2 regions of the Kitasatospora sp. NPDC101447 genome follow, and region 1 is predicted to be linked to the other one. Evidence: predicted binding sites of a transcription regulator. Region 1 holds the regulator's gene; the other holds the start of a gene.
The links. Region 1 encodes HrcA, which represses chaperone genes, less so after heat shock. Its sites were predicted from a motif close to TTNGCACTCNGNNNNNCNGAGTGCNAA; they were not measured.

Region 1 (4,014 bases):
GCGCGCGCCGGGGACGGCGACGGAGCCGGAGGCGGTGCGGCCGGGCGTGCGGGGCGCCGCCGGGGCGGTGGGGCGGACCAGGGTGACGACCCTGCCCTCCAGCAGGAAGCCGCGCGGGACCAGCGGGAACACCCGGTGCTTGCCGAAACGGTCCTCCAGGGTGACGGTGAACCCCTCGGCGGTCTTCTCGCAGCGCACCACCGCCCCGCAGAAGCCGGTCGCCGCCTCCTCGACCACGAGGTCCGGCTCGGCGGGCACCTCCGGGGCGGGGGTCTGCTTCTTCCACGGCGGGGTCAGGTCGGGTCCGTACTGGCGGCTGCGCATACGGGTGATCATAGGGACGCCGGACGGGCCGTCAGAGGCCTGGCGCGCCCCAGACGGGGAACCAGCGGCTGAGGTCCTTCTCCAGCCGCAGGTCGTTCCCCAGCATCGCGTTGACCTGCAGCTCCAGCGGGCTGTTGCGCTTCTCCCCGCCGCCGGGCATCGGGGCGAACGGGTAGAAGGTGCCGCGCTTGTAGAGGTAGACCAGGGCCAAGGACTGCCCCTGCGGGTTGCGGAAGCCCACCAGCGAGCAGAGCAGCTGCGGCCCGAAGCCGTTCGCCTCCAGCTCGCTGTTGACCGCGTGCAGGTCGTTCACCAGCTCCGGCAGCTCCTGCGGGGAGTGCCGGGCCAGCAGCCAGGAGTAGCCGTAGTCGTCCTTGGAGGCCTCCACCGGCACGCCGCCGCGCTCGGTGTCCGCGTCCAGCAGCGCCCGCACCTGCTGCTCGACCTGCACGAAGGCCGCGCCCTCGACCGCCGCGAAGCAGACCGAGCCGAGCCCGGTGGGGGTGAACCCGGCGCCGGCCTCCAGGGTCAGCGCCGCGGACGGCACGCCGAACAGCTGGTCCAGGTCGGGCTTGACGGGCTTGGTGCGGCCGAACAGGGCGTCCAGGATTCCCACGGCGGTCCTCTCGTGTCGAACGGCGGGCGCGGGCTCAGCGGCCCAGCTGCTCGGTGATCTTCGCCAGCTGCGCCAGCCGCTTCTCCAGCGACGGGTGGGTGGAGAACAGCTGCGAGGCCGCCTCCCGCGCGCTCAGCGCGGGGGCGAAGTAGAAGGCGTTGTACGGCTGCGCCTGGCGCAGGTCCTTGCTGGGGATGGCCGCGATCTGCCCCGTCACCTTGGTCAGGGCCGAAGCGAGCGCGCTGGGCCGGCCGGTGAGCTGCGCGGCGGCGCGGTCGGCCGCCAGCTCGCGGTAGCGGGACAGCAGCCGGGTGAGCAGGAAGCTGATCGCGTAGACGAGCATCGAGACCAGCGGGATGATCAGGGCCACGATGGCCGCGTTCTGGTCGTTGTTGTTGCGCCCGCCGCCCATGAACCCGCCGTACACGGCGATCCGGGTCATCGCGCCGGCGAGCACGCCGAGGAAGCCGGCGATCGTCATCACCGCGACGTCCCGGTGGGCGACGTGCGACAGCTCGTGCGCGAGGACGCCCTCCAGCTCCTCCGGCTCCAACCGGCGCAGCAGGCCGGTGGTCACGCAGACCACCGCGTTCTGCGGGTTGCGGCCGGTGGCGAAGGCGTTGGGCATGTCGTTGTCGGCGACCGCCACGCGCGGTTTGGGCATGTCGGCCAGGGCGCAGAGCCGGTCGATCGTGCCGTGCAGTTGGGGGAACTCCTCCGGGGTCACCTGGTGGGCGCCCATGGCCCGTTCGGTGATCTTGTCGCTGAACCAGAACTGGGCCACGAACAGCCCGCCGGAGATCAGGACGATCAGCGGCCAGGCGCCGCGCAGCAGCGCGATCAGCAGGCCGGTGAAACCGACGTACAGCAGCCCGATCACGAACATCGTCGCGACCATGCGGCCGGTCAGGCCGCGGTCGGGCGCGAAACGGGTGTGCTGGCCCGAGCTCGACATCGCTTGCTCCTCCATTCGCCGTCGCTTCCGATGCTCCCACCCGGACGGCCCCGGGGCACCACCCGCGCGCCGGTGACCCGTGAACGGGCGGGGCCCCGCGGGCCGTACCCGGAACTGCGGGCAGGATCACGCCGGTCAAGCCGTTCCTGCCGTAGGACCCGGGCCTTACACTGGCAGGTACGGTTTTGGCACTCGTGTGTTCAGAGTGCCAAAACCGGGGCCTCCCGGAGCGGCCCGCTGCAGCACACAGGGACACACAGGGACACAGACGGACAACGTGCGAAGACGGAGGTGCGTGCCCCATGGCCGGTGAGGTCCGCCAGCTGGACGAACGCAAGCTCGCCGTGCTCCGCGCGATCGTGCAGGACTACGTGGGCACCGAGGAGCCGGTCGGCTCCAAGGCCCTGGTGGAGCGGCACAACCTCGGGGTCTCGCCGGCGACCGTCCGCAACGACATGGCGGCGCTGGAGGAGGAGGGCTACATCCACCAGCCGCACACCAGCGCCGGCCGCATCCCGACCGACAAGGGGTACCGCCTCTTCGTCGACAAGCTCGCCGAGATCAAGCCGATGAGCGCCCCCGAGCGCCGGGCGATCCGGCACTTCCTGGACGGCGCGGTCGACCTGGACGACGTGGTCGCGCGCACCGTGCGGCTGCTCGCCCAGCTGACCCGGCAGGTCGCGGTGGTGCAGTACCCGTCGCTGACGCGCTCGACCGTCCGGCACATCGAGCTGGTGGCGCTGGCCCCGGCCAAGGTGATGCTGGTGCTGATCACCAACACCGGCCGGGTCGAGCAGCGGATGGTCGACTGCCCGGGCACGGTCGGCGAGACCGTCCTGGCGGACCTGCGGACGGCGCTCAACACCGGAGCCGCCGGCCGCCGCCTCCCGGAGGTCCCGGGCGTGCTGGAGGAACTCCCGGCGATGTTCGAGCCGGCCGACCGGCCGACCGTCAGCACGGTCCTGGCGACCCTGTTCGAGACGCTCGCGGAACAGAACGAGGAGCGGATCATGCTGGCCGGCACGGCCAACCTGACCCGCTTCGGCCACGACTTCCCCCTCACCATCCAGCCGGTGCTGGAGGCCCTGGAGGAGCAGGTCATCCTGCTCCGCCTCCTGGGTGAGACCAATGACGCCGCGATGACGGTCCGGATCGGGCGGGAGAACGCCTACGAAGGGCTGAATTCCACCTCGGTCGTGTCCGTCGGTTACGGTTCGGGCGACGAGAGCGTGGCCAAACTGGGTGTGATCGGTCCGACCCGGATGGACTACCCAGGCACAATGGGGGCGGTGCGGGCGGTAGCGCGGTACGTGGGTCAGATCCTGGCCGAGTCGTAGCAAACGTCGCCGTTGGACGACCAACGGCGTCCAGTCGCAGCACTACTACAGGCGGAACAAGCGGAGCATTTGGTGGCCACGGACTACTACGCGGTACTCGGCGTCCGACGGGATGCGGGGCAGGACGAGATCAAGAAGGCGTTCCGGCGCCTGGCACGCGAACTGCACCCGGACGTCAACCCGGACCCGAAGACGCAGGAGCGGTTCAAGGAGATCAACGCCGCCTACGAGGTGCTCTCCGACCCGCAGAAGCGTCAGGTCTACGACCTCGGCGGCGACCCGCTGTCCCCGGGCGGCGGTGGCGGCGCGGGCGGCTTCGGCGCCGGCGCGGCGGGCTTCGGCTTCTCCGACATCATGGACGCCTTCTTCGGCGCCGCGGCCGGCCAGCGCGGCCCGCGCTCGCGCACCCGCCGCGGCCAGGACGCCATGATCCGGCTGGAGATCACCCTGGAGGAGGCCGCCTTCGGCACCACCAAGGAACTCCAGGTCGACACCGCCGTCACCTGCACCACCTGCAGCGGCGAGGGCGCGGCCCCCGGCACCACCGCGCAGACCTGTGACATGTGTCGCGGCAAGGGCGAGGTCTCCCAGGTCACCCGGTCCTTCCTGGGCCAGGTCATGACCTCCCGCCCCTGCCCGCAGTGCCAGGGCTTCGGCACCGTCGTGCCGACCCCGTGCCCGGAGTGCGCCGGCGACGGCCGGGTCCGCGCCCGCCGCACGCTGACCGTCAAGATCCCGGCCGGTGTCGACAACGGCACCCGGATCCAGCTGGCCGGCGAGGG
Region 2 (4,014 bases), on a different contig from region 1:
GCCGGCGAGGGCTGGGGCTTCGTCAACGTCAACCTGCGGCCGTACTACGGCGAGGGCTCCAAGACGCTGGCGTACGAGATCTGCGAGCAGCTCGGCTGGCGGCTGCCGGAGCAGATCGTGATCCCGATCGCCTCGGGCTCCCAGCTGACGAAGATCGACAAGGGGCTGCAGGAGCTGATCAAGCTCGGCCTGGTCGAGGACCGGCCGTACCGGGTCTTCGGCGCCCAGGCCGAGGGCTGCTCCCCGGTGTCGGCCGCCTTCAAGGCCGGCCGGGACGTGATCAAGCCGGTCAAGCCGGACACCATCGCCAAGTCGCTGGCGATCGGCAACCCGGCCGACGGCCCGTACGTGCTGGACATCGCCCGCCGCACGGGCGGCGCGGTGGAGGACGTCACGGACGCCGAGGTCGTGGCGGCGATCCGGCTGCTGGCGCGGACCGAGGGCATCTTCGCCGAGACCGCGGGCGGGGTGACCGTCGGCGTGCTGAAGAAGCTGGTCGAGACCGGGCAGCTGGACCCGGCCAAGGAGACCGTCGCGATCAACACCGGCGACGGCCTGAAGACCCTGGACGCCGTCTCCGACGCCGGGATGAGCGCCGTCATCCGCCCGACGCTGGACGCGTTCCGCGCCGCCGGCCTCGCGTCCGCCTGAACCACGCCGCCGGCCCCGTGCCCGCCCCGACCGCTGCCCCGCAGGGCCGCACCCCCGCAAGGAGAGTCATGAGCGCCAACGTCCGCATCCCCACCATCCTGCGCACCTACACCGGCGGCGCCGCCGAGGTGACCGCCGAGGGCGCCACCCTGGGCGAGGTCATCGCCGACCTGGAGAAGAACCACGCGGGCATCTCCGCCCGCATCCTGGACGACACCGGCAAGCTGCGCCGTTTCGTCAACGTCTACGTGAACGACGACGACGTGCGCTTCGCCGAGGGCCTGGCGACCGAGATCGAGGACGGCGCCGGCGTCTCGATCATTCCGGCGGTGGCCGGCGGCTGCTGAGCCGTCCCGCGCGCCATTCGGCCGCCCGTACGTACGGAATTCCGCTCTCCGTATGTACGGGCGGCCGGTTGCATTCCGGCGGGAATATTTCCGGGTCGAGTCGGAGTAGAGTGTCGCTCGGTTGGGAACAGGGGTTCCCTCTCGGCCGTTCGCGGCGTTCCGCCGGGCAGGGCCCGGCCGATGGGACCGGGCCGTGAAACATGTCAGGCCGATGTCAGAATTACCGCGGGGATTTGGGTAATTCGTCCGCTATGTCCCGCGTGGAATGCCGAGATTTTTCCGGTTCGGCCCGTCCTGTCCCTTGCCGGCGGGGCGGAATTACCGGCGGTTGACCCTGTTGCAGAGGGCTTCGGTCCGGATACATTCAGCGGCGGTCGACGCAATCACCCGCTCACCGGAGCCCGTTGGGCGTTCCGTGCGGAGGGTTGCGGCGTGCACGGCCGCGCCCAGGGGGGGTTCCCCGGGTGGGCCGTCAACCAACCCGGGCCCGCGACCTGCGGGCGCGTGAAGGGCCAGCACAGCACTAGGGGAGTTCGGAATGGCTCAGGGCACCGTCAAGTGGTTCAACGCGGAGAAGGGCTACGGCTTTATCGCGGTCGACGGTGGTGCGGACGTCTTCGTCCACTACAGCGCGATCCAGATGGACGGCTACCGCACCCTTGAGGAGGGCCAGCGGGTCGAGTTCGAGATTTCCCAGGGACAGAAGGGCCCGCAGGCGGACATGGTTCGCGCGGCGGTCTGACCCCTTCCGACTCCAGGAGCTCGGCGCGGCCCACGGCTGGTGACCGCTCGCTTCTCGACGGGCCCGTACGACACGCGTCGTACGGGCCCGTCGCCGTTCCCGGGCGGCCCCCGGGGGTGGTCCCAGCGGCGGCTCGCGGGTTGGCGATTGGGCTTGCACTCGACCACCCGGAGTGCTAATCATTGGCGTTAGCACTCACAGCGTGAGAGTGACAGCGGACCGGGTCGGTGAGGCCCCCGGGAGCGGTAGGGGAAAAGACCCCCGCACACCAGGGCCGTCCGTCGCGGGCACCCCTTGGTCCGAGCAGTCGACCGTGTCCCGGAGGACCACTTCTGATGGCCAAGATCATCGCCTTTGATGAGGAAGCTCGCCGCGGCCTTGAGCGTGGCATGAACCAGCTCGCCGACGCAGTGAAGGTCACGCTCGGCCCCAAGGGTCGCAACGTCGTGCTGGAGAAGAAGTGGGGCGCCCCCACGATCACCAACGACGGTGTCTCCATCGCCAAGGAGATCGAGCTCGAAGACCCGTACGAGAAGATCGGTGCGGAGCTCGTCAAGGAGGTCGCCAAGAAGACGGACGACGTCGCGGGTGACGGCACCACCACCGCCACCGTGCTCGCCCAGGCCCTGGTTCGCGAGGGTCTGCGCAACGTCGCCGCCGGCGCCAACCCGATGGCCCTGAAGCGCGGCATCGAGAAGGCCGTCGCGGCCGTCTCCGACCAGCTGCTGGCCCAGGCCAAGGACGTGGAGACCAAGGAGCAGATCGCCTCCACCGCCTCCATCTCCGCCGCCGACACCCAGATCGGCGAGCTGATCGCCGAGGCCATGGACAAGGTCGGCAAGGAAGGCGTCATCACCGTCGAGGAGAGCAACACCTTCGGCCTGGAGCTTGAGCTCACCGAGGGCATGCGCTTCGACAAGGGCTACATCTCCGCCTACTTCGCCACCGACCTGGAGCGCATGGAGGCGACGTTCGAGGACCCGTACATCCTCATCGCCAACTCCAAGATCGGCTCGGTCAAGGACCTGCTCCCGCTGCTGGAGAAGGTCATGCAGAGCGGCAAGCCGCTCGTCATCATCGCCGAGGACGTCGAGGGCGAGGCCCTGTCGACCCTGGTCGTGAACAAGATCCGCGGCACCTTCAAGTCCGTCGCCGTCAAGGCCCCGGGCTTCGGCGACCGCCGCAAGGCCATGCTCGGCGACATCGCCATCCTCACCGGTGGCACCGTGATCTCCGAGGAGGTCGGCCTCAAGCTGGAGAACGCCGGCATCGACCTGCTGGGCACCGCCCGCAAGGTGGTCATCACCAAGGACGAGACCACCATCGTCGACGGTGGCGGCGACAGCGAGCAGGTCGCGGGCCGCGTGAACCAGATCCGCGCCGAGATCGAGAACAGCGACTCGGACTACGACCGCGAGAAGCTCCAGGAGCGCCTCGCCAAGCTGGCCGGCGGCGTGGCCGTCATCAAGGCCGGCGCGGCCACCGAGGTGGAGCTCAAGGAGCGCAAGCACCGCATCGAGGACGCCGTCCGCAACGCCAAGGCCGCCGTCGAGGAGGGCATCGTCGCCGGTGGTGGCGTCGCCCTGCTGCAGGCCGGTGTCGCCTTCGACAAGCTGGAGCTGGACGGCGACGAGGCCACCGGTGCCAACATCGTCAAGGTCGCGCTGGAGGCCCCGATCAAGCAGATCGCGACCAACGCCGGCCTGGAGGGTGGCGTCGTGGTGGAGAAGGTGCGCAACCTCCCCGCCGGTCACGGCCTGAACGCCGCCACCAACGAGTACGTCGACCTGGTCGCCGCGGGCATCATCGACCCGGCCAAGGTCACCCGCTCCGCGCTGCAGAACGCCGCCTCCATCGCGGCGCTGTTCCTCACCACCGAGGCCGTCATCGCCGACAAGCCGGAGAAGGCCTCCGCGGCCGCCGGCGGCGGCATGCCGGGCGGTGACATGGACTTCTGATCCTGATCGCTTCGATCGGATCGGTTCGTTCCTCGTCCGCGTGGGCGGTTCCCTTCGGGGAGCCGCCCACGCGGCGTTTCCGCGTTCCGGCGCGCCGACGGAGAATGGACGGATGGCAGCTGACGACATCGAGACCGCCCTGCACAACGCGCGGGCACTGATCCTGGCCGACCTCACCGCGCGGGACGTGGCGGACGCCGCCGTCGTCTCGCTGGTGGAGCAGGCGGTGACGCACCGCCGCTGGTGGCTGGAGCAGTGGCCGGACGGCACCGAGTACGTGCTCGGGCTGGTCGCCCAGGACGTCCAGGACGCGCTG

Region 2: the regulator HrcA is predicted to act here: its motif matches at 1,893-1,919, upstream of groL (chaperonin GroEL).

The regions. Positions count from the first base shown of each region.
Region 1 covers NZ_JBIWNL010000014.1:102,972-106,985, forward strand. The annotation lists gene ACIRST_RS21360 (DUF3097 domain-containing protein) at 1-324, opposite strand, end outside; gene ACIRST_RS21365 (hypothetical protein) at 356-940, opposite strand; gene htpX (zinc metalloprotease HtpX) at 975-1,895, opposite strand; gene hrcA (heat-inducible transcriptional repressor HrcA) at 2,198-3,232, shown strand; gene dnaJ (molecular chaperone DnaJ) at 3,305-4,014, shown strand, end outside.
Region 2 covers NZ_JBIWNL010000037.1:71,464-75,477, reverse strand. The annotation lists gene thrC (threonine synthase) at 1-651, shown strand, start outside; gene ACIRST_RS34550 (ubiquitin-like small modifier protein 1) at 720-998, shown strand; gene ACIRST_RS34545 (cold-shock protein) at 1,537-1,740, shown strand; gene groL (chaperonin GroEL) at 2,076-3,698, shown strand; gene ACIRST_RS34535 (hypothetical protein) at 3,811-4,014, shown strand, end outside.